DNA from 3 places in the Pseudomonas sp. FA-1 genome. Region 3 is predicted to be linked to each of the others. Evidence: riboswitches for the same ligand, from Rfam matches in the RefSeq annotation. Region 3 holds a riboswitch; each other region holds the start of a gene.

Region 1 (10,582 bases), on a different contig from region 3:
GGCGACCGGACTTTCATGAAAAAGGCCTCTGAAGCGCGCCCAGGCGGTGTTAACCTTGCGCCCTTCGTTACAACCTCGGACCGTTACATGCTGTTCAATCTCGCCATCCTGTTCGGCACGCTGGTGGCCATGGAAGGCGTCGGCACGCTGGCCCACAAGTACGTCATGCATGGCTGGGGCTGGTGGCTGCATCGCTCGCACCATGAGCCCCACCTGGGCATGCTGGAGACCAACGACCTGTACCTGGTGGCACTCGCCCTGATCGCCTCGGGCCTGGTCGCCCTGGGCAAGGCCGGGTATGCGCCGCTGCAATGGGTCGGCGCTGGCGTGGCGGGCTACGGCGTGCTGTATGTACTGGCCCACGATGGCTTCTTCCACCGCCACTGGCCCCGGGCGCCGAAGCCGGTGAACCGCTACCTGCGACGCCTGTATCGGGCCCATCGGCTGCACCACGCGCTGCCCGGGCGCAAGGGCAGCGTGTCGTTCGGGTTCTTCTATGCACCGCCTTTGCGGGTGCTCAAGCGCCAGGTACGCGAGCGTCGGGCACAAGGCCTGTAGACACGTCAGGGCTTGCGGCGCAGCATCAGGATGAAGAACATGCCGCCGATGGCGGCGGTGGCGATGCCGATGGGCAGGTCCTGGGGCGCGATCAACGTACGTGCGCCGATGTCCACCCAGACCATGAACAGCGCCCCGAGCAAGGCACAGGCCGGGAGCAGCCGTCGATGTTCGGCGCCTACCAGCCGGCGGGCGACATGGGGCAGCATCAGGCCGACAAAGCCGATGGCCCCGGACAATGACACCAGCACGCCTGTGAGCAGCGCACACCCCACGAACACATGGGCTCTTACCCGACGGGGCTCGAAGCCCAGGCTGACGGCTGTCTGTTCGCCGCTCATCAAACCATTGAGGGCCCGCGCCAGGCTCATCAGCAAGGCAAAGCCCGCCAGCACGCACAGTGCCGGCAGCCACAGCAGCGACCACTGCGCCAGGCCCAGGCCGCCCAGCATCCAGAACATCACCGAGCTGGCCGCATGTGGGTCGCCGGTGTAGAGCAGCAGGTTGGCCAGGGCCATGATCACGAAGGACACGGCCACCCCAGCGAGCAGCAGCCGGTCGCTGTCCAGGCGCCCGCGTCGGCTGGCCACCGCCAATACCAGCAGCATGCTGGCGAGCGCGCCGATGAACGCCGCCAGCGGCAGGCTGAACGGGCCGGCGAAGGCGCCCAGGAACAGCACCACCAGGACCGCGCCCAGCACCGCACCGGAACTGACCCCGAGCAGATGCGGGTCTGCCAGCGGGTTGCGGGTCACGGCCTGCAATGCACCACCGACCAAGGCCAGGCCTGCACCCACCAGCGCACCGAGCAGCACCCGCGGCGCGCGGATCTGCCAGACGATCTGTGCCTGGCCCCGGCTCCATCCTCCTGGGTCGACCAGGCCTGCCTGTTGCAGCACGATGCCCAGCACATCGGCCAGGGGTACCTGGGCAGCACCGAACCCCAGAGACACCAGACACGAGCACAGCATTGCCATCAGCAGCGCGACGAGCAACAACCGGTAGGCGCGACGATCACGTACCGGCATCACTGCAGCGTGCCTGCGAACAGGCGGGGATGCAGCGCCGCTGCCAACTGCTCGATGGCGCTGGCGTTGTCCACCGATGGGGTGACTTGAATATAGGAGAGCACCACGAAACGTCGTTCGCGGATGGCCGTCACTTCGCCTAGGGCCGGGTGCGCGAGCAGGAAATCGCGCTTCTGTTGCCAGGAGGTCGGGCCGTAGTCGACGATCACGATCACCTGCGGGTCGCGCTCCACCACGCTTTCCCAGTTCACTTCGGTCCAGCTGGCGTTGACATCGGCCATTACATTGTCACCGCCGGCCGCCTCGATCAGCGCTTGGGGCATGCCGAGGCGGCCGGAGGTGGTGGGGCGGTCTTCGCCGCTGTCATAGAGGAATACACGGGGAGCCTGGGGCTCAGCGGCGACCTGCGCCTGCACGCGCGCCACGCGCTGGCGCAGGGTGGCGATCAGGGCCTGGGCCTGCTGGCGAACGTCGAAGATGCGCCCCAGGTTGTCCAGGTCCCGGTACAGGTCATCGAGGCTGGCGCGGTGTTGGGGCATGACCCGCGAGCAGGACTCGCTGAGCTCGTACACCGGGATGCCGAACGGTGCCAGGGCCTGTGGCGTGACCGGGCCGCCCACGTACATGCCGTAGCCCCAGCCGGCAAAGAGGAAGTCGACGTTCGCATCGAGCAGGGTTTCCACCGATGGGTAGCGCGGGGCGAGTTCCGGCAGGCCGTCCAGGGCACCCGTCATGGTAGGGTCAAGGGTCTTCCAGCCACTGATGCCGGTGAAGCCAACCATACGCTCGCGCAACCCCAGGGCCAGCAGCATGCCGGTCAGGTTGCTGTCGTGGCTCACCGCCCGCTGGGGCGGCTGGCTGAAGGTGACATCACGCTCGCAGCTGCGCACGGTCACGGGGTAGTCGCCTGCCCAGGCGACGAAGGGCAGGGCGGCCAGCAGGGCCAGGCAGGTGAGGCTTCGCTTCATGCGGGGCTGATCCAGGTGATGCGTGGGTGAAAGGCCACGGGGTGACGGTCGACCAGTGCCCGTACGCCGAAGACTTCGGCCAGGCACTGTTCGGTCAGTACCTCGGCCGGGGGGCCGTGGGCAACAATGCGACCGGCCTCGATGACATACAGCCGGTCACAGAAGGCCGCAGCCAGGTTCAAATCGTGGAAACTGGCGAGCAGGCTCAGGCCGGTGGCGCGCAAGTGCTCCAGCAAGGCCAGCTGGTAGCGGGGGTCCAGGTGGTTGGTGGGTTCGTCGAGGATCAACAGGCGCGGTTGCTGGACCAGCGCGCGAGCCAACAGCACGCGCTGCTTCTCGCCGCCGGACAACGGGGTAAAACCATGATCGCCGCGCGCTTGCAGGCCCAGGCGATGCAGGCTGGCGTCCACCAGCGCATCGTCATCGTCGCTGTCGAACCATCCCTGGTGCGGCGTGCGGCCCATGGCGACCACATCGCGTACGCTCAGGCCGAAATCCTCGGGAAACTCTTGGAGCATCACCGCGACGCGTTGTGCCACCCAGCGCGCCGGGCGCTGCCAGATGTCCTCGTTTTCGAGCAGCACGCGCCCGTCATCAGGCCGTGTGAAGCGATAGGCGCAGCGCAGCAGGCTGGTCTTGCCGCTGCCGTTGGGGCCGATCAGGCCGACGCATTCACCGGGGCGTACCTCCAGGTCAATGCCGTCGAGCAGCCGCCGGCCACCAGGCGATGGCGCCCAGTGCAAACCTTCGAGACGCAGGGTAGGGGCAGACATGACGAGCAACCGTACCGGGAATGAATGTAACCCGACGATGACGGCGCGCAAGGGAATCGCGGGCAGGCTGCTGCCCCAAGACCGGCCCGCGCCCGCCCACCGCGGGAGTTGCCAAACGAGGTGACAGGCCGGTCTCCGGGCTTGCGAGAGGCGTGAGGCATTCACCTTCCCATGCCGGTGGCACAGTGGCGTATCGAATGCATCGCTCGCTTACCGTTGCGGGGGCAGCGCCGGACTGATCGCACAAGGCGAGGCACCGGCTTCCCGTTTAATCCCCGGCACGGCGGCAGGGGACACCTGAAACTGGGGCGCATCTGAGCATTTATGCGAAGGGGAGTCAACTTGCAGGGCGGTCGTTCTGGCGTCGCAGGCAGCCAAAACCTGAACCGGCGCACCCGGTTCAGGTTTGGCGCGCGGCAGCTTACGAGACGAAGTCGGTGGAAAGAGACAGTGTCCGCCACTGCTCCAGTTCATGTTCGACTGCGCGGTTCTTGGCCTCGACGCGCGCCACGGCGTCGCTGCCCAGGGCCAGACGCAGCGGTGGATTGGCTACACTCGCCAGCACCATCAAAGCCTCGGCCAGTTTCGCAGGGTTGCCGGGCTGAGCGTGGTTGGCTGCTTCGGCATGATTGCGCATGACGCCGACGGTGGCGGCATAATCGGGCAGCTCCAAAGCTGTTTTCACCAACGATTGCTCATCGAGGAAATCGGTGCGGAAAAAACCTGGCTCGACCACGGTTACCTTGATCCCCAATGGGGCCAACTCCTGATGCATCGCTTCACTGATGCCTTCGACGGCGAACTTGGTCGAGCCATAAACGCCCCAGCCCATATAGGCTTGGTAGCCACCCAGCGATGAGATGTTGATGACATGGCCGCTGCGTTGACGGCGCATATGGGGCAATACCGCACGGGTGACGTTGAGCACGCCGAAGACGTTGGTGGCGAACAGCCGCTCGGTTTCGCTGGCGCTGGTTTCTTCGACCGCGCCGAGCACGCCGAACCCGGCATTGTTGACCAGCACGTCGATTTGCCCGAAATGCTTGATGCCGGCAGCGACCGCTGCGTGGGCTTCCTCCTCGCGGGTCACATCCAGGCGCACCGCCAGCAGGTTCGGATGCTGACCGAGTCGGGCCTCGATGTCTTCTGGTTTACGTGCCGTTGCAATGACTGCATCGCCAGCCGCCAGGGCCTGTTGGGCGATCAGGGTGCCGAAACCACGGGAAGCGCCAGTAATGAGCCAAGTACGCATATCAACTCCTCCTGTATCCGACCCTGCACCATGCGGGCCTTCTCGATGAGTTGATTGAACTTTAAAATCTCTTGATTCCTGTGATAATCCCATGAATATCACATGGGCCTTTGAGTGGTTTTCATCAATGAAACCGACCAGCACCGCCGACCTGTCGCTTTTCCTGTGCATTGCCCGGCACCTGAATTTCAGTCGTGCAGCGGTCGAGCTCGGCCTTACGCCCTCGGCCTTGAGCCATGCGCTGCGAGCTCTGGAAACCCGCCTGGATGTTCGCTTGTTCAACCGCACCACGCGCAGTGTGGCACTTACCGACGCAGGGGAGCGTCTTTACCAAAGGCTGCAACCGGCCTTTCGCGACATCGCCGACGCCCTGGAAGACCTCAATAATTTTCGTGACAAACCGTCTGGCAACCTGCGCATTACCGCTGGGCGCGCAGCCGCGGAGCTTGCACTGCTTCCACTGGCCCAGCCTTTTCTCGATGCATACCCGGATGTACACCTGGAAATCGTCAGTGACGACGCGTTAGTGGACATGGTGGGCACCGGCTTTGATGCTGGTGTACGCCTGGGTGAGCGGTTACAAGCCGATATGGTCTCATTGCCCATTGGCCCTTATCTGCGCTCGGTGGTGGTCGGCTCGCCCGCGTTCTTCGAACGCCATTTCACCCCGCAACACCCACAAGACCTGAAAAAACTACCTTGTATCGGGCACCGTTTTCCCAGTGGCGCGCTTTACCGATGGGAGTTCGAGCGGGGAGGTGTCCAACTGGAGGTCGATGTCCGAGGCCCGCTGATACTGGGTGATGTGAGCTTGATGCTGGCGCCTGCCTTACAAGGCATCGGCCTGGCCTATGTGTTCGAGGACATGGTCAAGGAACATCTGGAGCGAGGCGATCTGCAGCAGGTTTTGGGCGATTGGTGCCACTACTATCCGGGACTGCACCTGTATTACCCAAGCCGGCGGCAGGTGCCAGCGGCATTGAAAGCCTTCATCGAGTTCGTACGGGAACATCGCTAGCGGGAGCGCGGGCCAGTACAGCGTCGTCGACTGGATCGGCGTAGTGATCTATACCCAATAGACGTTTGCAGCGTACACCGCCGCTCCGGGAAAGACGTCGTTGCTCGCCAGGAGGTTTGCCGTGATAAACCTGCCCACCACCCAACTGCTGACCCGCTACAAACGCTGGGCTGACCAGCTGCTTTTCGCCAGCCTGGCCTCCCTGGCACCCGAGGAGCTGACCCGGCAACGCGCTGGACCGATGAAAACCATGATCGCCACGCTCAATCACATCTATGTGGTAGACCGCATCTGGCAGGCCCATCTTGAAGGACGGCTGCATGGGTTTTCGTCACGCCAGGCCATGCCTTACCCGCAACTCGATGAGTTGTGGGGCGCTCAACAGGAGGTGGACGACTGGTTTGTCGACTGGGGCACCGGGCAGACGGAGGCTTCATTGAAGCGCTCAATCGACTTCGCATTCGTCTCTGGCAACCAGGGAACCATGACCGCTGGCGGCATGTTGCTGCATGTAGTCAACCATGGGACCTATCACCGCGGTTGGCTGGTGCAGATGTATTTCGAAATTCCCGCCATACCGCCGATGACTGATTTGTCGATTTACCTCACCGAGGCCGCCCCGTCGTGTGACATCAAGTGCTAGACGCAGGTTGCCCCATGTGCTCGATGATTTTGGCGCGTAGCCAGCGCTCGGCGGGGTCGTTGTCCGTGACTTCGCCCCAGACCATGGACAGTTCTGATGTGGCGATAGGGAAGGGCGCATCCTCGGCGCGCAGTTGACTGCCGTCGATCAGCGCTGCCGCCGCGTAGTCCGGAACGCAGGCCAGTAGCTGGGTGCCCGCCAGGATCGACCGTAAGCCACTGAACTGAGGAACTGCCAGCACCACGCGTCGAGTGCGGCCAACACGGGCCAGGTCATTGTCGATATTGCCGCACAGATCACCTGAGAACGATACCAAGGCATGGGGACGCTCACTGAAATCATCCAGGCTCAGGGGCTCACTGCAATCATCGCCACGCAACACTTTGACTGCCATGTCGCGTAGCTTGCGACGCTTGGCATTGGCGGGGAGTTCCGTGGTGTAGCTGACTCCGACAGAAATTTCGCCCGAAGCCAGCATTCCGGACATCAAAAGAAAATTCACCCGCCGGACCACGATGACCACATTCGGCGCTTGCTCACGGATGTGTTTCAGTAGGTGGGGGAACAGGCCGAATTCGGCATCATCGGAGAGGCCGATGCGGAACGTATCGCGGTTGGTGGCCGGGTCGAAGTCCCGGGCCCGGCTCACGGCGCTGGAGATAGTATCCATCGCGGGCTGCAGCTCCCGCAGAATCGCCAAGGCACGCAAGGTCGGTTCGAAGCTTCTGCCGTTTCGGACCAATAATGGGTCGTCAAAGAGATCGCGCAGGCGGGCCAGTGCGGCACTCACCGCCGGTTGACCAAGAAATAGTTTTTCTGCAGCGCGGGTGAGGTTTCTTTCGAACATCAACGTTTCGAAGACCACCAGCAGGTTCAAGTCGATACGGCGCAGCTCGTTGCGGTTCATCCTGGCTCCTTTCTGGGGCGGTGTCCAGGCAACAAGTATCGTGCAAGCGGTGCAAATTGCAGGGTTGGCTTGCGTGATTAAACATCGATCGGGTCGTCGGTTTTTATCCTTTTGCGCTGCCTTCCATAAGCGCGATCTCGACCTAAGCTCATGTATTGTTCCGCACGCCTGTGTCGAAGCCACTCAGGCGCGAATACCCGTGTGCCACATGAGGGCGATTCGATGACTCAAACGCTAAGGATCAATGGAACCGAACATCAGGTCGACGTTGATGACGACACACCATTGCTGTGGGTACTCAGAGACGTACTTGGTATGACGGGGACCAAGTTCGGTTGCGCAATGGCATTGTGTGGCGCCTGTACCGTGCATATGAATGGTGTCGCCATTCGCTCATGCGTTACGCCTGTCGGCAGTCTGGCGGGGGCGAGCATCACGACGATAGAAGCAGTAGGTGATACCGATGTAGGCCGTCGTGTGCAGCAAGCATGGCTCGAACACGAGGTCGTTCAATGCGGCTACTGCCAATCAGGGCAGATCATGGCCGCAACGTCATTGCTCGCCAGCAATGCGAACCCCAGCGATGCCGATATCGATGCCTCCATGGCAGGCAATATCTGCCGTTGCGGCACTTATGTACGCATTCGAGAGGCAATAAAGACGGCTGCAAGCAAATCTCGGCCTAGCAACATGGAGGCCAAATCATGAGCATCCAGAACCTGATGCCCTCATCTTCTCCTGAAGGGGTCAGCCGTCGCGGTTTCCTCCGAGCCAGTGCTGCACTCGGCGGCGGGTTGTTGATCGGTATCTCGCTACCTGGATTTGCGGGTTCGTCGCAAGGCCAGGATTCGAACTTCACTCCCAATGCCTATATTCGGATCGAGCCCAGCGGCAAGGTTGTATTTGTCATTCAGCCGGTGGAGATGGGGCAGGCCACTTACACGTCAATGCCAGCGCTCATAGCGGAGGAACTGGAAGTAGGGCTCGACCAGATCATTGTCGAACATGCCCCGGCGGACGACACGCGCTACGCCAACCCGGCACTGGGCTTCCAGGTGACGGGAGGATCGACATCGGTGCCTGCGAACTGGAAGCCGCTACGTGAAGCGGGAGCGGCAGCTCGTATGTTATTGATCAGCGCAGCGGCCAATCAGTGGGGGGTGGCTGCGGACAGCTGCAAAGCAGAAAACGGATCGGTGTTTCATCCGGCCAGTGGCCGGAAGCTTGGCTATGGAGAGGTCGCCGGTGCAGCTGCGAAACTGCCCATTCCAGATACATTGGCTCTCAAACCATCCAGTGAATTCAAGCTCATTGGTACTCCCGCCAAACGGACCGACGGGCAGGATAAGGTTACGGGCAAGGCAGTGTTCGGCATCGACGTTCGGCCGGAAGGCATGAAAGTCGCTGCAATCACGATTTGCCCTGTTGTTGGAGGCACGCTGAAAGCGGTCGAGCCAGGCCCGGCCATGGCCATCAAGGGCGTTCGGCAGGTCATAAAAACCGATAATTCGGTAGCGGTGGTCGCAGATCACATGGGGGCCGCGCGCAAAGGGTTGGCTACATTGCAGATCCAATGGGACGGCGGCCAGAACGCATCGGTGTCGAGCGAACAAATGCTTGAGGCGATAAAAAAAGCGTCGATGCAACCCGGTCGGCAATCCCGCAAGGAGGGTGATGCAGAAGGGGTGCTCAAGACCGCCACCCGGAAGGTAGATGCGGTTTACCAGGTTCCATTCCTGGCCCATGCCTGTATGGAACCGGTGAATTGCACGGTACATGTGCGTAAGGATGGTTGCGAACTCTGGGTCGGTAGCCAGGTACCGGCGCGTGCAAAGGCGATTGCTGCAGAGCTCACTGGGCTGCCCGAGGATAAGGTGGAGGTACATAACCAATTGCTGGGAGGTGGCTTTGGCCGACGCCTGGAAGTCGATTTTGTAGCCCATGCCGTAAAGATCGCCAAGCAAGTGGATTATCCCGTCAAGGTCATCTATTCACGGGAGGAAGATACGCGGCACAGTTCGCTGCGGCCGTACCATTACAACCACCTGAGCGCCGCGCTCGACGAGCAGGGCCGTCCCGTCGCGTGGGTCCACAAAGTAACCGGCGGCTCCATCTTGGCGCGTTGGTTGCCTGCCGCCTTCAAGGACGGCATCGATCGAGATGCGGTACGCGACCCTTCCGGTCCGTACGCATTTCCCAATATCAGTGCCTATTACGTACGCCACGAACCTCCTGAAGGGATTTACCCCGCATTTTGGCGTGGTGTGGGCCATACCCAAAACGGTTTCATGGTGGAAAGTTTCTTGGATGAGCTGGCACATATCGCCAAGACTGACCCGTTTGAGTATCGCTACCCGTTGCTTGAAAAACATCCGCGGTTGCTCAAGGTGCTTGAGACGCTGCGCGACAAATCGGGCTGGGGCACGCCAATGGGCAATAGGGAAGGGCGCGGGTTGGCCCTTACTTATTGTTTTGGTACTTATGCCGCCCAAGTGGCTGAAGTCAGTGTCCAGCCCTCGGGGGAGGTCAAGGTGAAACGGATCACCAGTGTGGTGGATTGCGGCATTGCGATAAACCCGGACAGCGTAGTGGCGCAAATGCAAGGAGGCACCATCTTCGGGCTGACGGCGGCGTTGTTCGGAGACATTACCTTCAAGGACGGGCGGGTCGAACAAGGCAATTTCGATACGTATCGGATCTTGCGCATCAACGAGACGCCGCATTTCGATGTACACATCATCAAGAGCGAGGACGCGCCCGGTGGCCTGGGTGAAGTCTCCACTGTCCTGATTGCACCTGCGGTCACCAATGCAATATTTGCCGCCACAGGCAAACGCCTTCGCCGATTGCCGATTGACCCGAGTGAGTTGCGCCAGGCTTGACGGACACGGCTTACCTGCCACAGCGTTCGTGGCGGGTGAGCAGCTCGAAGAAAATATAGGGAATTCAAGGTTCCAGAGGTGGCCAGACTCATAACTCGACTAAATGAATATTTAGTGTAGTTATTCCTTGGAGTCATAGGATAAAGGGAGGGTAGTTCACCTGGTGAGCTACCTTCGGCGTCATTGACCATCGAGGATTACCACTCAATGACTCATTTTCCAGGCTGGATGCTTGAAAGCGCCCATAACTACCTCAAGGCCGCTGAGCTTCTACACGCCCAAAACCTCCCACATGTCGCCATGGTCAATGCGGCGATCGGTATGGAAATCCTGCTGAAAAGCTTTATTTCCTTGCCAGATCAGCACCAAGGTACTTCTGGCGAAACCTACAAGCTCGACGTCGAAGCTCTCAAAACGGCCCACCAGCACCTGCAGTCAATCGGCAAGATTCCACCCAAACAAAAGCGTGATGCTCACGATCTGCTGACGCTGTTTCACGCGATGCCTGCGGCGATTCGAGAGCGCCTGGCCCTTAACAGCCAGGAACATTCAT
Region 2 (10,582 bases), on a different contig from region 3:
CCGGATAGTCGTCGACCACCAGGATATTCAATGGCCTGCTCGCCTGTGATGGGGGGGCTTCGGGGTGTTCGTGACAGGGCAGTGGCGTGGCAGGCGGCAGGGAAAGCTCCACTTCGATCCGGGTGCCCATGCCTTCCACGCTTTGCAGGTGCAACTGGCCGCCCATGAGCTCGGCCAGGGTGCGGCTGATCACCAGCCCCAAACCTGCGCCCTGGCGGGCCTGGGTCCCGTTTACCTGGGCGAAGGTATTGAATAGCCTCGCCTGGTTCTCAGGGCTTATGCCGATACCCGTGTCCTGTACGGCCAATGCAACGCGAACTGGTGCCCCGGGCGCATCCGGAGCAAGCTTCAGGCTGACCTTCACGCTGCCGTGGTCGGTGAACTTGATGGCATTGCTGATCAGGTTGGAGAGAATCTGCTTAAGGCGCACCGGGTCGGCTTGCAGCCAGGCCGGAGCTTGGGGCAGTTCGGCGTCCAGAAGCAGGCCTTTGATGCGGGCATTGCCTTCGAACACACGCAAGGTCGAGCGGACCAGCTCGACCAGGTCCGTGGGCGCCGGTTGCAGGGTCAGGTGGCCGGACTCGATGCGCGAAATATCGAGGATGTCGCCGATCAGCTCAAGCAGGCCTACCGCCGAGCCGTGTGCGGTTTGTAGCGCCTGTGTGTCGCTGCGGCCGTGACGGCTGTCTTCCAGCGCGAGCTCGAGCAGGCCGATCACGGCATTCATGGGCGTGCGGATTTCGTGGCTCATGATCGCCAGGAAGGTGCTCTTGGCCTGGCTGGCCTGTTCGGCGTCGTCCTTGGCCTGGCGCAATTGCTCCAGCAAGCTCCGGCTCAGGGCCAGCTGGGCCTGCAGGGCGCGTTCGGCCTCGGTGCGCTGGTGAATGAGCTTGCGCAGGTAGGTGTTCCAGAACACCACGCCGGCCAGCAGCAGGACGGCCAGCGCGAGGACTTGCAAGACCAGGGTGCGGTAGTTGCGCCACGGGCTGTCGCTGACCACGGTGGTGGTGCGCCAGCGATTGACCACCTGATCCAGCTCCTCGGGCGGTATGCTCAACAGTGTCTTGTTCAGGATCGATTGCAACAGTGGCTGGTTGGGCGCCACCGCGAAGGCCGCCACCGCCGGTTCGTCACTCTGCAGGCCGGCGATGCGCAAGGTGTTCTTGAACACATGGGCGATGTAATAGCTGGCATTGATGTGCGAACTGAGGGCGACATCCGCCTCGCCATTGGCCACTGCTTCCATCAGCTCCAGGTGGGTGTCCACTTCGACCAGGCGTGCACGAGGGTATTTCTGCCGCAGCGTCTCTCGCTGTGGGGCGCCGCGCAGCAGTGCGACCCGTCGCCCGTCCAAGGCGGTGGGGGCGCCGGCCCAGTAAGCATCGCTGCGGGTGACCAGGACCCTTGGGCTCACCAGGTAAGGGCGGGTATAGCGCAGGCGTGCCGCCCGCTCGGGGCCATAGCCCAGGGCGCCGATCATCTCGGCTTTACCCTCGGCCACCTGGTCGACCATTTCCTGGATCGAGTCGCGTTCGACGATTTCGAAGCGCAGGCCGGTCAACAGGCGGATCTGCTTGAGTAGATCGATCGTGATACCGCTGGGGTGATGTGCAGCGTCATTGAAGGTCAGGGGGGCGAGCGAACTGTTTACCAGTACGCGGATTTTCGGGGTTTGCTTGATCCAGTCCTGCTCTTCGGCAGTCAGGGCCCCGGTGTGGTTCTTCAGTAGCAGGCTGGTGTTGCCAGTGCTCCAGCGGCGCAATATGTCCAGCCGTTCACTGTCACTGATCCTGGCGAGGGCGCTATCGACCAGTCGCTGTAGGCGAGGGTTGTCGCGAGCCAGGGCAAAGGCGAAGACATCCGTCGCCAGCGGGCTGAAATGGTCGATCTTCACCAGGCCCTGCAGACTCTTGCCAACCAGATAGTCGGTGCTGATGGCATCGCCCAGGTAGGCATCCACCTCGCCCAGCGCCACGGCGGAGAGCCCTGCCAGGGTAGAGCGATACAGGCGTAGCTGCGCCTGGGGGTATTGCTTGCGGACCTCGGATTCCGGCAGGTAGTGATCGACCATCGCCAGGCGCAAGCCGGCCAGGTCCTTGGCGTGCCGGGCGAGCATCCGGTCTTGCCGGCTGACGATCACTGGCAGGTCATCGGCATAAGGTTGGCTGAGCACCAATTGGGCATCGGCGGCCTCGAACGCGTTCGAGCTGCCCAGCAGGTCGATGCTGCCTGCGTGGAGTGCCTCGATGGCTGCCTGGCGATCGGGGAAGCGTCGGACTTCGATCGCCACACCCAACTGTGCGGCGATCAGGCCGGCATAGTCGGCGCTGATCCCTTCGTAATCGGTGAGGCTGGTGTTGATCTCGAACGGTGGGTAGTCCGGCTTCGAACTCCCGAGCACCAGCGTCTTGCGCCGCTCCAGCCATTGCCGATCGACCGGGTCCATCGGCAAGGGCGGTGCGACGCTCAGGGACCGGGCCAGCAAGTGGCGTGCCTCGCTGTCCGTGCTTGCCGCTGGCGAGGTGGCTACCAGGCATAGGCCCAATAGAAGAACGCCCAGCGCACCTTTCATGCCGAGTGCGTTCAAGCGACCTGGTTGCGCTTGGCCAGGTCAACCATCTCGACCAGCGACTCGGTCTTGAGCTTGTCCATGATACGACCCCGGTAGGTGCTGATGGTCTTGGCGCTGAGGTTCATGCATTCGCCGATGAATTTGTTGTTCTCCCCTCGGCTGAGGCGACGCAGCACTTCCATTTCGCGATTTGAAAGGCTCCCTAGGCGTTCGCACTCGCTCTCCAGCGAACTGCTGTTGACCGACATCTGTGGAAAGGTCGAGTAACCCTTGACCAGCGCCTTCAAGGCGAACACCAGGGCGTCGAGGTCTTCATCCTTGTTGACGAAGGCGGCAATCCCGGCATCCAGGCAGCGACGTACATAAAGGTCGGCAGGTTGGCCGGTGAGCACCATGATCTTCGGTGCAGGCTCAAGCAATTGTAGTCGCTTGATCACTTCCATGCCGTCAAGGCCAGGTAGGCCGATGTCGAGGATCACCACGTCGGGGCGCAGCGAGCGGGCCTGCTGCACGGCATCGATACCGTCTCCTGATTCACCGATGACGCGAAAACGTTCGCGTTCGAGCAACATGCGTACCGCGAGTCGAACGGTTGGATGGTCGTCAACCATCAGAACGGCTGTCATTGGATAACTCCTGTAGGAATGTGGTCCGTTTCCTGAAATCCCGCAGGAATACCCTCTGGGACCTGCGCGGAGCGCGCAAGATACGTTTATTCGGGGGGCATAGTAATGGGAAGCGTAGGGATGTTGAATAAACGAAGTGTGTTTGTTGAAAATTCCTACAAGCGGCATGGCAATGGTACAGGCTGGGCAGTCATCGCAACCCGCGGTCCCTATCCGCCGGCCCGGGTGCAGCGGCTATGGGGTTTGATGACGCGCTGGCCTGAGGCCGGGTTGTTCAGCAGGGCGGTTCCGACTCGAGGTGGCCGAGGGGCCAGTTGGCCACCGCAATTCGGGCAACGTCCCCGGAAATGCTCCTCGTCGCAGGCCCGGCAGAAGGTGCATTCGAACGAGCAGATCCTTGCGTCCGGGCTGTCGCCTGGCAGGTCGATGTCGCAGCATTCGCAGTTGGGGCGCAGTTCGAGCATCTGTGTAACCTCATATGTTTTTTGTAGGAATGATCTTGAGCTTCAGCCCAAGGGGCGATAGAGGTGAGCGTGCCCGGCCCGGTACAAGGCCGACTCGGCGAATGGGGTGTCGCCCAGCACATGCCCGACCAAGATCAATGCCGTGCGCCGGAAGCCTTTGGCTGCCGTGAGCGCGACGATATCCTGCAAGGTCCCACGCACCCAGTCCTGGTCCGGCCAGGTGGCGCGGTGCACCACGGCAGCCGGGCAATCCGGGCCGTAGTGGGGCAACAGCTCGGCGACGATACGTTCAAGGTGCTTGACGCCCAGGTGGATCGCCAGGGTGCTGCGGTGTCGGGCCAAGTCGGCCAGTTGCTCGCCCGCGGGCATGGGCGAGCTGTCCCCGTAGCGGGTGAGGATCACCGTCTGCGCCACTTGCGGCAAGGTCAGCTCGCAGCCGAGCAGGGCTGCGCTGGCGGCAGTGGCCGTGACGCCTGGGATGACCTGGTAGTCGATACCCAGCTCGCGCAGGTGGCGGATCTGCTCGCCTATAGCGCCGTACAGGCTCGGGTCGCCACTGTGCACGCGAGCGACATCATGGCCTTGTTCATGGGCGCTGCGCATGGCTGCGATGATCTGGTCGAGGTGCAGTTCGGCGCTGTTGATCACCGTATGGGCATTATGGCCCTGCAGGACGGCTGCAGGCACCAGGGAGCCGGCATAGATGATCACCGGGCACTGACGGATCAGGCGCTGGCCCTTGATCGTGATCAATTCCGGATCGCCGGGGCCGGCACCGATGAAGAAGACCGTCATGGGAAGTCCTTGCAGTAGGGCAATAAGGAGCAGCGATTATCGGCTGCACGCCAAGGCAACGGTAGCCCGGTCGCCTACCTGGCGTGGCACCAGCAACCGGGGCGTCCCTTTTTTTTGTGCGGCCAGCGCCAAGGCTGCACTTTCGGCGACCCCCCAGCAGCCACTGTGGTTGAATGCGGCGGCCGAGCGATGGCTGAGCAATGGTTCGAAGGCGTGCAATTGTACGGACGGAAACAGCGTCAGGGCGAGTCCGAGGCGGCTGGCCAGTGCCTGCAACCCGGCTTCTTCGGCCTTGAGGTCGATGCTGGCGATGCCGCGCAATTGCGCCAGTTGCAGGCCATGGGCAGCCAGTGCGTCACGCAGGAGCCGCTCGAGGTGGTCGGCCGGGCATCCTCTGCGGCACCCAAAGCCGGCGTAGAACGCCGGCAATAGGGGAGGGCGAGTCATCAGGCCTGGCTGGAGCGACGATAAAGCCAGGCGCTGAGCAGGCCGAGAGCGAGCCAGAAGGCCGCGTTGGTCAACCAGGAGGCAAGCTTGAATTGGGTCTCCAGGGCCTCGGGGGCCAGGCTCTCATGGACGGTTGGTTGCGGGGCACCGACCAGATGGGGAATTGCCAGCAAGGCCACGCCGAGCGTCTTGAACAGCCAGTGCCGAGCGAACACCGCCAGTGCCAGGCCTGCGGCGGTGGCAGCCGCCGTGCTGGCCCACCAGGCCTGACGTTGGCCCAGGTCGGCCGCGACAGTGCCCGGCAGTTCCGGGGGCAGCCCGAGGGTCGGCGCCAGGCAGAACACCGCAAAGCCGGCCAGCCCCCATAGCGCACCGGTGCTCAACGTGCGGGGCTCGCGAAGGCTGTACAGCGCAGCGAGGACCAGGGCGAAGCCGACGGCCACCACCAGGTTGCCACCGGTCGTGGACACCAGGCGTTGCCAGCCGTCTTCAGGGGCCCAGGCTTCGGCGTCGTGGGTGTGGGCGGCCACGCCATCGTCATGCGCGTGGTGCTCGGCGCTCGGGGCGTTGTTTTCGTAGGTTTCCGCCTGGAGAATCAGCGGCGTGACCCAGAGACTCTGCAACAAGGTCAGCAACAGGGCAGCGAGCAGCCCGCTGAAGCCGGCGGTTCGGGCAATGCGCTTGATCATGCAGGCGTACTCAGTGGCAAGGGAAGGCGGCGCTGTGGCGGGTATCGTGGGCGGCGTTGTGCACGGCCTCGATGTGCGAGAAGCCGGCGAAGTAGACCAGGCACAGGCCCAGCAGGCTGGCGCCGATGGCGAGGAGCACGCGCTGGCTGAGGCTGACGGGAGTGGCGATGCTGTGTTTGGCGCTGGTGACGGACATGACGCGTTCCTCTGCTTTTTTATGGGCGACGGGCACGGGCGTCACGCCTGGGCAGAGCTTGCCCAAGGCACACGACAGCACCCGCCCACCGCGGGGTGTTCATTCGTCGTCAGGCCGGTCTCCGGGCTGGCGAGGAGGAGGCAGGCTCCCTGGACAGCGTCACCTTCCCATGCCATACGACACGGCACAGTGGTCAAGACGCGCACTCGCTTACCGTTGCGGGGGCAGCACCGGCCTTGCCCGGCCCCTTGGGGCCTGCGACGCACCGGTTTCCCGTTTCACCCCCGAGGGGGCACCTGAACGCAAGGTGCAAGCAAAGCATGCGGCCGATGCTCCGTCAATTGGTGTCGTAGGAGCATCTCCTGTGGGAGCGGGTAAACCCGCTCCCACATAATCCGTTCTCTATGGAGATGGTGGGAATACTGCGCTGATGGTTGACCGCCTACCCACCACTGCGTAGCCTTGCCGCTTCGAGGTTCTGCGGCGTCGGCCGCAGCTAAGACGGGAACGCGGTCCAAGCCGCGGCTGCCCCCGCAACTGTAGGCACTGAACAGGATCGACACAGCCACTGCGCTCCGCGCGGGAAGGCGTCGCTCCACCGGCCACGGCCGGTACGGTGCAAGCCAGGAGACCTGCCTCGTGACGTTTTCGACTTTCAACCGGGCGGGGTGATCCGGTGGCGAACGAGCCCGGCTGGCAAGCCCGAGGCTTTCGTCCTGCATGCCCGCGCCATCCTGCCAAGGGCATCGCGACATGAAAACACTGGCCAAGCTCCCCGTCACCATCGTCACCGGCTTCCTCGGCTCGGGCAAGACCACCCTGCTTCGGCACATGCTCGACAACGCCCAGGGCCGGCGCATCGCGGTCATCGTCAACGAGTTCGGCGAACTGGGCATCGATGGCGAAATCCTCAAGCAATGCAGCATCGGTTGCACCGAGGAGGAGGCCAGTGGCCGTGTCTACGAACTGGCCAACGGTTGCCTGTGCTGCACCGTGCAGGAAGAGTTCTTCCCGGTCATGCGTGAACTGGTGGCACGCCGCGGTGACCTGGACCACATTCTCATCGAAACCAGCGGCCTGGCCTTGCCCAAGCCACTGGTACAGGCCTTCCAGTGGCCGGAAATCCGCAACGCCTGCACCGTCGACGCAGTGATCACCGTGGTCGACAGCCCGGCCGTGGCCGCCGGTACCTTCGCGGCCTATCCCGACCAGGTGGATGCCCAGCGCAAGCTCGACCCCAACCTGGACCATGAGTCGCCTCTGCACGAGCTGTTCGCCGACCAGCTGGCCAGCGCCGACCTGGTGGTGCTCAACAAGGCTGATCTGATCGATGCTACAGGCCTGGCCAAGGTCCGTGCCGAGGTGCTGGAGGAGCTGCCGCCGGCGGTCAAGGTCATCGAGGCCAGCAGCGGCCGCCTGCCGCTTGAGGTGCTGCTTGGCGTGGGGGCCGAGGCCGAGGCGCACATCGACGGTCGCCGTACCCACCATGATGCCCATCACGACGGCGATGACCACGACGATCACGACCACGATGCCTTCGACTCCATTTCCATCGACCTGCCGGAGGCGGACGAGAGCCTGCTGCTCGACGCCCTGACCCAACTGGTGGTGGAGTTCGGCATCCTGCGCGCCAAGGGCTTCGCCGCCATCCCCGGCAAGCCCATGCGCTTGCTGATCCAGGGCGTCGGCACCCGCTTCGACAAGCACTTCGACCGTGCCTGGCGCGCCGAAGAGCCGCGCATCACGCGCCTGGTGCTGATCGGCCAGGACCTGGACGCCGCGCAGCTGGAAGCGCGCCTGCGCCAGGCCCTGGGCGCCTGACCCATGCACCTGCTGCGGACCCAGCCCGGCGGCTTCGTGCCGGACGACAGCATCGCCGACCTCGGCCAGACGCCGGCCGAGCTGGTGATTCTCTGCAGCGGCGACTCGCACCTGGCGCTGCTCGCCGAAACCGCCGAGCAGTTGCCGGAGGGCTTCCCCAGCCTGCGCCTGGCCAACCCCATGCAGGTGCAGAACCACGCCTCGGTCGACCTTTATGTGGACCAGGTGCTGCGCCATGCGAAGGTGATCCTGGTGTCGTTGCACGGTGGGGTCGGCTATTGGCGCTATGGAGTCGAACAGCTGGTGGCCTTGGCCGCCCGTGGCGTCCAGCTGATCCTGGTGCCTGGGGACGACCGCCCGGACCCTGAACTGACCGGCCTGGGCACGGTGACCGATGCACAGGCCGAACGCCTGTGGCATTACCTGCGCCAGGGTGGCAAGGCCAATGCCCTGAACCTGTTCAACTGCCTGGCCAGCCTGTGGCTGGAGCGCGACTACGCCTGGGAAGAACCGCAACCCTTGCCGCGTACCAGCGTGTACCACCCCGGCAAGCCCAGCGCGACCCTCCAGGATTGGTACGCCCAATGGCACCCCGACCAACCTGTAGCGCCGGTGCTGTTCTATCGATCGCACCTGCAGGCGGCCAACACCTCGTTCGTCGATGTGTTCTGCCAGCGCCTGCAGGCCGCAGGGCTCAACCCGCTGCCGATCGCCGTGGCCAGCCTCAAGGAGGCCGCCTGCCTCGCGCAGGTCGAGGCCTGGCTGGACGAGGCCGGCGCCGAAGTGGTGATCAATACCACCGGTTTTGCCCTGTCCAGCCCGGAGCAGCCCAACCTGCGCCCGCTGCGGCGCGACATCCCGGTGCTCCAGGCGATCTGCGCCCAGGACAACCAGCCGGCCTGGGAGGCCAGCGAACAGGGCCTGGGCGCCCGTGACTTGGCTATGCACATCGTCTTGCCGGAGCTGGATGGGCGTATCATCACTCGGCCGGTCAGCTTCAAGGACCTGGCCTGGCGCAGCGAGCGCAGCCAGTCGGACGTGGTCTGCTACCGCGCCCATCCCGAGCGTATGGACTTCATCGCCGAACTGGCACGTCGCTGGGTGATGCTGGCGCGCCTGCCCAACGCGCAGAAGCGTGTGGCCCTGGTGCTGGCCAACTACCCGACCCGCGACGGGCGCATCGGCAACGGCGTTGGCCTGGATACCCCAGGCGCCGCGCTGAATATCCTCCAGGTCCTGCAGGGGCAGGGCTACCCGGTAGAGGGCCTGCCGCCGAGCGGCACTGCGTTGATCCACCAATTGCTGGGGGGGGTGACCAACGACCTGGACCACCTCGACCAGCGCCCCTGTGCCCAGAGCCTGAGCATGGCCGACTACCAGCAGGCCTTCGCCTCGCTGCCACAGGCCAACCAGCAGGCCGTACTGGAGCGTTGGGGGCCGCCGGAGCAGGACCCGATGTTCCGCAGCGGCCGGATGATGATCGCCGGCCTGCGCTATGGCCTGACCTTTGTCGGCATCCAGCCCGCCCGGGGCTACCAGGTGGACCTCAGCGCGGTCTACCACGACCCGGACCTGGTGCCGCCGCATGGCTACCTGGCGTTCCATTTCTGGCTGCGCAACGGCTATGCCGCCGACGCCGTGATTCATGTCGGCAAGCACGGCAACCTCGAATGGCTACCCGGCAAGGGCGTCGGGTTGTCGGCCGAGTGCTGGCCGGACGCATTGCTTGGCCCGCTGCCGAATATCTATCCGTTCATCGTCAACGACCCGGGCGAGGGTGCCCAGGCCAAGCGCAGAACCCAGGCGGTGATCATCGACCACCTCATGCCGCCGCTGACCCGTGCCGAAACCTACGGCCCGCTGCGCCACCTGGAGCGCCTGGCCGACGAATACTACGACGCACAACTGCTCGACCCGCGTCGGGCCCGCGAACTGCAGCGCGATATCCTCGAGCTGCTCAAGGCCAACCATATCGACCGCGAACTTCAGCTCGAGGGGCAATTGGACGATGCTTCACTGTGGCTGCCACGGTTGGATACCTACCTGTGCGACCTCAAGGAGTCACAGATCCGCGATGGCCTGCATGTGTTCGGGCAGTCGCCGCAAGGGCGTTTGCGCCGCGACACCTTGCTGGCGCTGCTGCGTGTCGAGCGCGGCGATGGCAAAGGCGCCAACGCCAGCCTTGTCCGCGCCCTGGCCAAGGCCATGGCCCTGGGCTTCGACCCGCTGGACTGTGACCTCGGCCAACCGTGGCAGGGGCCGCGCCCGCAACGTTTGCAGGCGCTCGACGACGCGATCTGGCGCACCTGCGGCGATACCCGCGAACGCCTCGAGCTCCTGGCGCTGGTGCTGATCGAGCAGGCCTTGGCGGGGCACCTGCAATTGCCCGGCGAGCCCGCCTGGCAACCGGTCGCGACAGTACTCCAGGCGTTGGTCGACACGCTGGCGCCGACCCTGGATGGCTGTGGTGCAGCGGAAATCGACGGCCTGCTGGCGGCCCTGAGCGGGCGCTTCGTTCCGGCAGGCCCGAGCGGCGCGCCTAGTCGTGGGCGCCTGGATGTGCTGCCCACGGGCCGCAACTTCTATACCGTGGACGTACGCAACCTGCCCACGACCACTGCCTGGCGCCTGGGCTTCGCCTCGGCCAACCTGATTCTCGAGCGCCATCTGCAGGATCATGGTGACCATTTGCGACAGCTCGGCCTGTCGGTGTGGGGCACCGCGACCATGCGCACCGGGGGCGACGACATCGCCCAAGCCTTGGCCTTGATGGGCGTGCGCCCGGTGTGGGCCACCGGCAGCCAGCGGGTCGACGATTTCGAGATCCTGCCCTTGAGCCTCCTCGACCGCCCACGGGTCGACGTGACCCTGCGCGTATCGGGCTTTTTCCGCGATGCCTTCGGCAACCTGATCCGCCTGTTCGACGCCGCGGTACAGGCGGTGGCAGCCTTGGACGAGCCCGAGGATCTCAA
Region 3 (10,582 bases):
CTCCGAAGACAAGGCGATAGGCCGCCCATCACCCGCTCAGTTCAAGGCCGGTGACGCGCGGTTTTGTTATTGGAAGGAATGCCGGCATGGTACGCATCGCGTCTGGGCCCCACAACCCTTGAGAGGCGGCATCGGTCTTGAGGCAGGTGCTGCCCGTGAGATCGAGCGCCGCGCGGGCGGCGCTCGACCTCACAGCCACCAAAGTAGCTACGGCGAACACTTCAAGCATTACCTGCCCGTGCCTTGGTGCACAGCGGTTCGTCAACGCCGAGGCGCAGCCGGCCTGACGGTCAATTTGCCAGGGGCCACTCGGCCAACGGCCAGTAGCGCCCCTTGCGTGACTCATAGAGGGTGAAATGCCGGGCGGCGAGGAAGAACTCCGGTGCCACCGCAGCTTCCGGCACCTGGGCGCGATAGTCCCGGGACAAGGTCAGGTGCGCTCGGTATTCCCGGCCCTGCCCGGCGATGCCCAGCGGCAGCACGGCCTGCTCCAGGGCATAGACCAATCGGCGCAAGGCCGGCGGCGTATCCTGTGGCTCCAGCACCAGCACATTGGCCCGTGGCCATACCTGCAGGCGGTCCAGGGTCAGGCGCAGCGGCGTGTCCGGGCCTTTGAGGCTGTCGACGGCTGCGCACAGCGCAGGCACCAAGGCCGCGTCCACGTCCCCCAGGAACAGCAAAGTCAGGTGAAAGTTTTCCGCCGGCACCGGCTTGCCGCTGCGCAGGCCCAGGCCTCGGCGCCACTGCGCCATGGCCCGGCGTTGGGCATCGGTCACCGGCAGGGCGAAGAACAACCGCTTGAACGGTTGCCCTTTTTCCCGTTCATCCACTGGCATTGGCAAGGGTCCTGTTGCGTAGGCATGGCTGCATCATCGCACAGGCACGCCTGAGCCTCACCCCTCATGGCGGGTACCGCCTCGTACCAATGTCTGCCTGGCAATCTGAGATTAATCCTACAAAGCGCCTCCATGATTGTTTATGCTGGCGGGCTCAAGCCATGACGCGTGGCCATTTCGACAAGCATCCGTCCATGAAAATCGCACTCGTACTGATCTTCGCCCTCTCGATCGCCTATGTTCACCTGCGCGGTCGGGTTCGCCATAAACTGACCCGCCAGCTGGGTGACCACTCCAGCTTCCTCGCCCCGGTCAATGCCTTCCTGTACCTGTTCTCCCGGCACCCGGCCAAGCCCTACCTGCCGGTGGAGGCGTTCCCGGAATTGCAGCCGCTGAAGGATCACTGGCAGGAGATCCGCGAAGAAGCCCAGCAGTTGTTGCACGTGGGTGAAATCAAGAAATCCGACAACTACGACGACGTCGGCTTCAACTCGTTCTTCAAGACCGGCTGGAAGCGCTTCTACCTGAAGTGGTACGGCGAGAGCCACCCTTCGGCCATGAAGCTGTGCCCCCGCACCACCGAACTGCTGCAGGGCATCGGTACGGTCAAGGCGGCCATGTTCGCCACCCTGCCGCCGGGCGCCAAACTGGTACGTCACCGTGACCCCTATGCCGGCTCCTACCGCTACCACCTGGGCCTGGACACACCGAACGACGACGGCTGCTACATCGACGTCGATGGCCAGAAGTATTCCTGGCGCGACGGCGAGGCGGTGGTGTTCGACGAGACCTACATCCACTACGCTGCCAACACCACCGAGCACAATCGCATCATTCTGTTCTGCGATGTCGAGCGCCCGCTCAAGTACCGCTGGGCAACTGCCTTCAACCGCTGGTTCAGCCGCAACGTCATGGCCGCCGCCGCCGCGCCCAACGATGCCAATGACAAGACCGGCGGCATCAACCGCCTGTTCACCCGCATCTACAAGATTCGCGAACGCGGCAAGGCGATGAAGAAACGCAACCGTACCCGCTACTACCTGGAGAAGTGGGCCGTGGTCGCGGCGCTGGTGCTGTTCTTCATCTACATCTGACGCGGCCCCTGAGAGGCGGGCAAGGGTAGAATCTTCGACTAGCCTGAAAGCTCCTGTTGCCAACCCTACAAGGTGAAGACGATGAGCATGATGGACTGGGACGCCTACCGTAAGCAGTTGATGGCCGGCATCGGCGATCTCAAGCAGCTGTCCCCCGACACCGTGACCGGCTACATGACCGCCAGCGGTGCCGGGGCCAAGACCAACCACCTCGATGCCAAGACCCGCGAGTTGATCTCCCTGGCGGTGGCCGTCACCACCCGCTGCGATGGGTGCATCGCCGTCCATTCCCAGCAGGCCGTCAAGCACGGTGCCACCCGCGAGGAAATCGCCGAAGCCCTTGGCGTGGCCGTGGCGATGAATGCGGGCGCCGCCCTGGTGTATTCGGCCCGGGTCATGGACGCTGTGGGCAAGGCCAACGATTGACCGTACCGGCGCCGCCCTGCGGCGGCGCCGGGCCAACCGACTCCACGGAGCTGCAATGATTCACATCCGCCCCATGACGCCAGAAGACTTCGAGCACTTCTGGCCGACCTTCCAGGCCATCGTCCAGGCCCGCCAGACCTACGCCTTCGACCCCGACCTCAGCTTCGAGCAAGCCCGCCACCTGTGGCTTTCGCTGCCGCTGCACACCCTGGTGGCCGAAGCCGACGGCCAACTGCTGGGCTCGTACTACCTCAAGGCCAACGCAGCAGGCCCCGGCAGCCATGTCGGCAACTGTGGCTACATGGTCGCCGAGGCCGCCCGCGGTCGTGGCGTGGCGCGGCTGATGTGCGAACACTCGCAGAAGCTGGCACGCCAGGAAGGCTTCCTGGCCCTGCAGTTCAACTCGGTGGTGGCCAGCAACGAAGTGGCCGTGGCGCTGTGGCACAAGCTTGGCTTCGAGACTGTCGGCCGGCTGCCCAAGGCCTACCGCCATGCCCAGCTGGGGCTGGTGGACTGCCTGGTGATGTACAAATGGCTGGCCGATGAGCCGGTGGTGGAAAAGCCGCCGCTGCTGATCGGGCGCAAGAACATCGAGGCCCGCGTCTCGCGCCGACGCGGTCGCTGACCCCTCCCCCTGCGCATTTGACTCCCTCGCCGATCGATGGTCAGATGCGCGCCAGTTTCAGGTGTCCTGCGCCGCCGCGCGCAGGGTGAAACGGGAAGCCGGTGCGTCCTTTACAGGACAAGTCCGGCGCTGCCCCCGCAACGGTAAGCGAGCGAACCCTTCGACACACCACTGTGCCTGTGCATGGGAAGGTGAAGGCGTTCATGACCCTCGCAAGCCCGGAGACCGGCCTGGAGTTTCGTTGGCAACCCCGCGGTGGGCGGGCGCAGGCCGGTTTCGCGTGCGCCCCTGCGTGCGTGATAGGTCTCCATGCGTTGTTTCCACCGGGATCCATTCCTTCCTGCAACCGTGGAACGACATGTCCCGTATCTACAAGCTTCACACCCTGGCGGCCTGCCTGGCCGTCGCCCTGCCGGCCTGGCCCGATGAGCCCGACGGCCAGGTCCTGACACTCCCCTCTACAGCGATCACCGAGGCCCTCGACCCGCAGGCCATCGACCTGGGCACCCCGACCCAGGCCGGCTCGCGCCTGGGCCTGAGCGCGCTGGAAACGCCGGCCAGCACCAGCACCATCAGCGCCGAGCAGATCCAGCGGCGTAACAACGCCACGCTCCAGGACGCCGTCACCCGCTCGCCCGGCATCACCTTCACCGGCAGCCCAGGCGACGGCAACACCGGCCTTTCGGCCCGGGGTTTCGAAGGCCAAAGCTCGGTGATGACGCTGTTCGATGGCTCACGCCTGTACAGTGGCGCAGGCACCCTGACCTTCCCGGTCGACCCATGGATGATTGAGCGGATCGACGTGATCCGTGGGCCGGCCTCGGTGCTCTACGGCGAAGGTGCCACCGGCGCGGTGGTCAATGCGATCCCGAAGAAGCCGTTCGCCGGGCCGGTGCACAACCACCTGCGTCTGGGCTACGGCGCCTGGGACCGGCAACAGCTGGCCTTGGACAGCGGCGGCAGCCTTGGCCAACGGTTGAGCTACCGGGTGACCCTGAACCGGCAGGCCGGCAACGGCTGGGTCGAGCGCACCGACTCGCGCAGCCTGGCCCTGAGCGCCGCCCTGCGCCTGGACGCCAGCGACGACCTGAGTTTCACCCTCGCCCACGAACGCGGCGACACCGAACCGGCCAACTACTACGGCACCCCACTGATCGATGGGCACTACCGCAGCAGCCTGCGCAAGAAGAACTACAACATCGACAACGACGTGCAGCGCTATCGGGACCAGTGGACGCGCCTGAACACCGACTGGCACATTCACGACAGCCTGTCGGCCAGCAACCAGCTCTACTACATCAAGAGCCGACGGCATTGGCGCAACGCCGAGTCGTACACCTGGAACCCGGCCGATGGCGTGCTCGAGCGTGGCAGCTTCCTGCAGATCAAGCACAACCAGGAGCAGTTCGGCGACCGCCAGAGCTTCACGTTCGACCATACCCTGTTCGGGCGCGCCAGCAAGACCGTGATCGGCGCCGAGTACAACAAGATCCGCTTCAACGTCGACAGCAATGCCCCCTTCGATGACGGCAATGTGGACACGCTCGATCCGTGGAACCCGGCCCCGGGCCGATTCCACAGCCTGTCGCCGACACGCCCGCAGACCTTGTCCGTCACCCACACATTCTCCACCTTCCTGGAAAACCGCACCGCGCTGACCGAGCGCCTGTCGCTGGTGACCGGTGTGCGCCGCGACCAAAACCATGTGGAGCGCAACGACCTGGTGAATGAAACCCGTAGCGATCGTAGCCTGCGCGGAGGCAACTGGCGTGCCGGCCTGGTGTTCGCGGTCACGCCGGACCTGTCCCTGTATGGCCAGCACTCCACCAGCGAAGACGGCATCGGCGACCTGCTGACCTTGCGTCCGGAACAGCGCTACGACCTGACCAAAGCCAGGCAGACGGAACTGGGCCTCAAGCAGCGCTTCTGGGATGGCCGGGGCGAATGGACATTGGCCGCCTACCACATCGTCAAGCACAAACTGCTGGTCGCCGACCCGGTGAACCATGGCCTGCAGCAGGCCGGCCAGCAGACGTCCGACGGCCTGGAAGCGTCCGTGGAGCTGGCATTGGCCAACCAATGGCAGGTCTCGGCCAACGCCTCGGTGGTACGCGCAAGGTTCGACGACTATCTCGAGCACACCGCAACCGGCATCATGGACCGCGCCGGCAACCGCCCGGCCAACGTGCCACGGCGCACGGCCAACCTATGGGTGAGCAAGGGTCTGGGCCAGGATGTCGAAGCCGGCCTTGGGTTGCGTTACGTGGACCAGCGTTACGACAGCGCAGCCAACCAGGGTAGTGTTCCGGGGTATACGGTGGTCGATGGCACTATCGGCTGGCAGGTCTTGCCGGCTGTGCGCCTGGGGCTGCAGGTGAACAACCTGTTCGACCGCGAGTATGCGGCCTCCTACCTCTACACCAGCGACCTATGGCTGCTGGGCGCGCCCCGGTCGTATTTCGCCACGGTGGACTACACCTTCTGAGCCCGAAGCCAGCGCCGCCCCTGTAGGAACGGGCTTGTCCCGCGATTAGGCCGGACCTGCCATCGCGGGTGGTGGCAAGGGCTTTGCCCTTGATCGCGGGACAAGCCCGCTCCTACAGGGACCGCGCACGCTGCTCTCCCGGGTGCCAACGATGGAGCATGAAGGTGAAACAGCGGATCACTGCCCACGCCGCAACAGGTAGGTATCCATGATCCACCCCTTGCGCTGGCGCATCTGTTCCCGCACCTGGAGTATCTTCGCCTTGACCTGCAGCAGCGGCCCGGCGACCAGGACCTCATCCTCGGTTCCCAGGTACGCCCCCCAGTAGATCGTCAATGCCGGGTCGTCCAGGTCAGCAAAGGCACACTGCCCGTCCAGCATCACCACCACATTGTCGATCCGACCCTGCTCGGCCAGGCGCCTGCCCGGCAGCACGGTCAGCGGCTCGCCGATGCGGTTCAGCGGTACCTGATGTCGGGCAGCCAGGGCCTGCACGCTGCTGATACCTGGGATTACCTCCAGCGCAAGGGCCAAGCCGCGCTCCCGGACCAAGTCCAGCACGCGCAGGGTGCTATCGTACAGCCCAGGCTCCCCCCAGAGCAGGAACGCGCCGACATCGCCAGGCCCCAGCTCGTCCTCGAGCAGACGGCCATACAAGGCCGCTCGCTGTCGGTGCCAATGCTGCACCGCACCGACATAGTCCGCCGCCTGCCCATCACGCCTGGGGTCGGCCACCTGCACCAGGCGGTAGCCACCGGCCGGAACGTAGCGCTCCAGGATCATCGTGCGCAGGCGCGCCAGCTCGTCCTTGTCGGGGCCCTTGTCCAGGATGAAGAACACCGTGGTGCGCCGCAGCGCCTCCACGGCCTCGAAGGTGACCTGGCGGGGGTCGCCAGGCCCGATGCCAATCAGCAGAAGGTTTTTCATCGCCCTGCCCGCGCGGATGCCTGCGCCCATTGTCGGCCGGCCGCCGGTGTTTGGCAAAACGCCCTACAGGATCGAGAAGTTGTAGCTGACGATGACCCGCGTCTCGTCCATGTCCCGCGCCCACCGCTCATAGTTGCTGCGGTAGGTGGAGTTGCGCAGGCGCACGCTCAGGTCCTTGAAGGTACCGCCCTGCACCTGGTACTTGAGCTCGGTATCGCGCTCCCATTCCTTGCCTTCAGCGGTGCTGCCGGGGACTTTGATATGGTCACCGTTGATGTAGCGGGTGAAGAAGGTCAGGCCGGGCACGCCGAGGGCCTTGAAGTCGTAGTCATAGCGTACCTGCCAGGAGCGCTCCTGGGCGGCGGCGAAGTCGTTGACCTGGGCGTAGTTGACCAGGTACGGGTTGCTGCCGTCGAGGTACGGCATGGCGCTCTCGCCATACATGCGCTGCCAGCCGGCACTGATCTTGTGCCCGCCCAGGCTGTAGCCGAGCATGCCGCTGAAGGCGCGGTGGTCGATTTCGCCAGCGCGGGCGTTGCCGATGTCATCGCTCTTGATCAGGCGCAGGTCCGCCGACACGCTGCCCAGCGCCAGCGGCTGGGTAGCCACCAAGCCCAGGAACTGCTGACGGTAGATGTTCTCCAGGCGCGACACCTGGTACTGGCCGCTGAGGCGATCGCTGAAGCGGTAGTCGACGCCAGCCAGGTCGAAATGATCGGCCTCGGTGTCGCAGGCGTAACGCTTGTTCTTGCAGTGCACGCGAATGTCCTGGCGGTCGGTGGAGTCTCGCGCCGTGTACTGGTTCAGGCGCGCCAGGGTGAGTTTCAGGTCGCTCACCTCCTCGGAGGTGAGCATGGCGCCATGGAACATCGTCGGCAGCAGGCGGCCGTCGTTGTACTTGAGCAAGGGCATGTCCGGCATCATCGAGCCATAGCGCAGTACCGTGCGGGACACCTTGACCTTACCGGCCACGCCCAGCTTGGCGTACTGGTCGACCGAACGGCGCGGGTCATGGCCGGACGCCGGCAGCAGGCCGCTGTTGCTGTCCGCCGGGCTCGAGTCGAGCTTGAAGCCGACCATGCCCAGGGCGTCCACGCCAAAGCCCACCGTGCCCTGGGTATAACCGGACTGCACATTCAGGATGAACCCCTGCGCCCACTCTTCGCGCTTGGACGCCCCTTGGCTGGAACTGCTGTGGCCGTCACGGAAATCCCGGTTGAAATAGACATTGCGCGCCTCGAGCTTGGCGGTAGTGTCTTCAAGAAAACCAGCGGCCTGGGCCTGGGCACCGGCACACAGGAAGAACAGGCCGGCAACTCGACGCCCGGGGGCAAGGGGGAATGGGGCAAACATGCGAAAGGAACATCCAGAACAAAGCGAAAACGACCCGGGGCAGCACGCCGCCCCGGCACTACAAGACCGTCGGCAAATACCCCGGCCAGCTTCCTGGATGATCGCTCAGCCGCTCTAGACCAAGCCATAGGACCATGGTCTAGGTAGGCCTCAAGAGCACTATGAAAACCGCTGTGAATACCGCACGAAAAACTAGCAAAGTTCCGTGATTACTTATAAAAAGTTTGCGGTTTACCCTCATGAGTTCGAAGACTACACTCGATATCAGCGAACAGCTTTACCCATCCTCGTGGCCGGCGTTTATGGCTTTTTTTGTATGTTCGTCACGCCCCGCCACGGTACTTACAGGAGTGATGACAGTGTCCAGACTTGCAGAGTTTCGTGCTGCCGAAAAAGCTCTCCAGGAACAAATGGCGCAACTGGAGGCGATGAAAAAGGATGCCGGCCTAAAACGCGAAATCGAATTCGAGCAGAAACTAGTCGGCCTGATGAAAAGCTATGACAAGAGCCTGCGCGACATCATCGCCATCCTCGACCCCAAGGCGGCCACCCGGGCCCCGACTGCAGCGCCCAAGCAGCAGCGCCGCCCCCGCGTGGTGAAGGTGTACGAAAACCCGCACACCGGCGAGCTGATCGAGACCAAAGGCGGCAACCACCGCGGGTTGAAGGCCTGGAAAGAGCAATACGGCGCCAAGACGGTGGAAAGCTGGGTACGCACATGAAACATCAACGCGTACTTCACACTTTTTTCACATCGACACGCGCAGTATCGAACCAGCTAAAGGACTAGCGACCCCATCACGCGCCCGCACACGCGGGCCTCTAATTCCAGCGCCCTGCACTCGTGCAGGGCGCTTTCATTTGCGCTCACGCCTCACTGCCGTATCATGGCCCACCTGTCTTTACCGCCAGGGCCCGTCCCTGGCCTCGTTCCTGGAGCACCCATGAGCCTGCACGATCTGCAAACCCTGCCAGGCGTTACCGCCAAGCCGGACGCCGCCACCGCCCGTTTCGTCTTCAACCACACCATGCTGCGGGTCAAGGACATCGAAAAGTCCCTGGACTTCTACACCCGCGTGCTGGGCTTCAGCCTGGTGGACAAGCGCGACTTTCCGGAAGCAGCCTTCAGCCTGTACTTCCTGGCCCTGGTGGACCCTGCGCAGATTCCGGCCGATGACGCCGAACGCCACCAGTGGATGAAGTCGATCCCAGGCATCCTCGAGCTGACCCATAACCATGGCACCGAGAACGACCCGGCATTCGCCTACCACGATGGCAACACCGACCCGCGCGGTTTCGGCCACATCTGCATTTCGGTACCGGACGTACGCGCCGCCTGCGAGCGCTTCGAAGCCCTGCAGGTGCCCTTCCAGAAGCGCCTGAGCGACGGCCGCATGAAGCACCTCGCCTTCATCAAGGACCCCGACGGCTACTGGGTGGAGATCATCCAGCCAACCGAGCTCTGAGCCCGCCGGCAAGGCACGCTCGTCGGGCCGGGAACCCTCGGCCCCTCGCTGTGGTATATGGAATAGACCTGTTCCAAGCCACAGCGAGGTAAGGACGATGCAAACCCTTCACTGTGAATACCGCGACCACACCATCACCGCCAGCGTGATGACCCACCCAGGGTCGCCCCTGCCGTTTGCCGCCGGTTGCCTGATCACCGACCCGGAAGGTCACACCAGCAGGCGCCTGTCACTGCCGATGAAGATGGCGTTCCTGTCCGACCTTGAGAACGCCCAGCACGCCGCCCTCGCCCATGGCCGATGGTTGGTGGACCAGCAGCTCGACGGCGATCACCAGGTGTTCTGATCCAGTCATCGAGGCAGCAACACGATCTCTTGTGGGAGCGGCGGGTACAAGCCCGCCCCCACAGGTGTTCCCAAAAACTCAGGGCTGCCGCGCATAGGCAACCGCCTGCGCCACCTGCTCGTCGGTCGGCCGCACGCCGGTGTAGAGCACGAACTGTTCCAGCGCCTGCAAGGCGATCACCTCCAGCCCAGTGATCACCGGTTTGCCCAGCGCCTCGGCACGGCGGATCAGCGGCGTGCGCGCCGGCATCGCCACCACGTCGAACACCCGCTCGGCCGCCGCGATGGCATGGTCGGTAAAGGCCAGCTCATCCGCCTCGGGTCCGCCGGCCATGCCGATCGGCGTTACGTTCACCAGCATCGGCGGGCACAGGTCGCCCAACTCTGCCTGCCAGCGGTACCCGCACATATCGGCCAGTTGCCGGCCGGCCTGCTCGTTACGCGCCACGATGATCCCTTCACGCAGGCCCGCATCGCGCAAGGCGCTGGCCACCGCCTTGGCCATGCCGCCGCTGCCGCGCAGGGCGAACGCTGTGTTCGGATCCACCTGGTGCCGCTCCAGCAACTGGCGTACCGCCAGGTAGTCGGTGTTGTAGGCCTTCAGATGGCCGTGGGTATTGACCAGCGTATTGACCGAGTCGATGGCCGCAGCGGACGGGTCGACCTCATCGACCAAGGCCATGCAGGCCTCCTTGTAGGGCATGGAGATGCCGCAACCACGGATGCCCAACGCACGGATACCCGCCACTGCCGCCGGCAGGTCCTGGGTGGTCATGGCCTTGTAGTAGTAGTCCAGGCCCAACTGCCCATAGAGGTGGTTGTGAAAACGCACCCCGAACGTACCGGGCCGCCCGGCCAGGGAAATGCACAGCACGGTGTCTCTGCTCGGTGGAATCGCCATTGCCTGCTCCTTTGCTGGGGCTGAATCGATTGCGCAGCGTAGCAGACGCAACCGCCTGGGAGCACCCGGGCCCGGATATGAAAGTTGATAAAGCTAATGACCACTATCGAGGGCGTTGATTTCA

Evidence for each region. Region 3 has a riboswitch for cobalamin ahead of AC1MHZ_RS22360 (TonB-dependent receptor). Riboswitches for the same ligand answer to the same signal wherever they lie in the genome.
Region 1: it holds a riboswitch for cobalamin, as region 3 does, so the genes downstream of both, AC1MHZ_RS16740 (ABC transporter ATP-binding protein) here and AC1MHZ_RS22360 (TonB-dependent receptor) in region 3, are expected to answer to the same signal.
Region 2: it holds a riboswitch for cobalamin, as region 3 does, so the genes downstream of both, cobW (cobalamin biosynthesis protein CobW) here and AC1MHZ_RS22360 (TonB-dependent receptor) in region 3, are expected to answer to the same signal.

What each region holds. Positions count from the first base shown of each region.
Region 1 is NZ_JBWXTH010000009.1:41,841-52,422, forward strand. Features, by position in the region: gene AC1MHZ_RS16725 (sterol desaturase family protein) at 88-558, shown strand; gene AC1MHZ_RS16730 (FecCD family ABC transporter permease) at 564-1,586, opposite strand; gene AC1MHZ_RS16735 (ABC transporter substrate-binding protein) at 1,586-2,554, opposite strand; gene AC1MHZ_RS16740 (ABC transporter ATP-binding protein) at 2,551-3,327, opposite strand; cobalamin riboswitch at 3,437-3,643, opposite strand; gene AC1MHZ_RS16745 (oxidoreductase) at 3,749-4,579, opposite strand; gene AC1MHZ_RS16750 (LysR family transcriptional regulator) at 4,707-5,597, shown strand; gene AC1MHZ_RS16755 (DinB family protein) at 5,719-6,240, shown strand; gene AC1MHZ_RS16760 (LysR family transcriptional regulator) at 6,230-7,147, opposite strand; gene AC1MHZ_RS16765 ((2Fe-2S)-binding protein) at 7,370-7,855, shown strand; gene AC1MHZ_RS16770 (xanthine dehydrogenase family protein molybdopterin-binding subunit) at 7,852-10,029, shown strand; gene AC1MHZ_RS16775 (hypothetical protein) at 10,237-10,582, shown strand, end outside.
Region 2 is NZ_JBWXTH010000013.1:17,275-27,856, forward strand. Features, by position in the region: gene AC1MHZ_RS20740 (transporter substrate-binding domain-containing protein) at 1-2,572, opposite strand, end outside; gene AC1MHZ_RS20745 (response regulator transcription factor) at 2,584-3,198, opposite strand; gene AC1MHZ_RS20750 (DUF1272 domain-containing protein) at 3,408-3,662, opposite strand; gene cobM (precorrin-4 C(11)-methyltransferase) at 3,705-4,457, opposite strand; gene AC1MHZ_RS20760 (cobalamin biosynthesis protein) at 4,494-4,886, opposite strand; gene AC1MHZ_RS20765 (CbtA family protein) at 4,904-5,593, opposite strand; gene AC1MHZ_RS20770 (CbtB domain-containing protein) at 5,604-5,789, opposite strand; cobalamin riboswitch at 5,885-6,104, opposite strand; cobalamin riboswitch at 6,246-6,443, shown strand; gene cobW (cobalamin biosynthesis protein CobW) at 6,543-7,610, shown strand; gene cobN (cobaltochelatase subunit CobN) at 7,614-10,582, shown strand, end outside.
Region 3 is NZ_JBWXTH010000016.1:52,988-63,569, reverse strand. Features, by position in the region: gene thpR (RNA 2',3'-cyclic phosphodiesterase) at 291-836, opposite strand; gene lpxO (lipid A hydroxylase LpxO) at 1,031-1,930, shown strand; gene AC1MHZ_RS22370 (carboxymuconolactone decarboxylase family protein) at 2,012-2,356, shown strand; gene AC1MHZ_RS22365 (GNAT family N-acetyltransferase) at 2,412-2,981, shown strand; cobalamin riboswitch at 3,024-3,229, shown strand; gene AC1MHZ_RS22360 (TonB-dependent receptor) at 3,340-5,466, shown strand; gene cobF (precorrin-6A synthase (deacetylating)) at 5,644-6,393, opposite strand; gene AC1MHZ_RS22350 (OprD family porin) at 6,457-7,746, opposite strand; gene AC1MHZ_RS22345 (histone-like nucleoid-structuring protein, MvaT/MvaU family) at 8,106-8,468, shown strand; gene gloA (lactoylglutathione lyase) at 8,691-9,212, shown strand; gene AC1MHZ_RS22335 (hypothetical protein) at 9,310-9,558, shown strand; gene AC1MHZ_RS22330 (shikimate 5-dehydrogenase) at 9,637-10,458, opposite strand.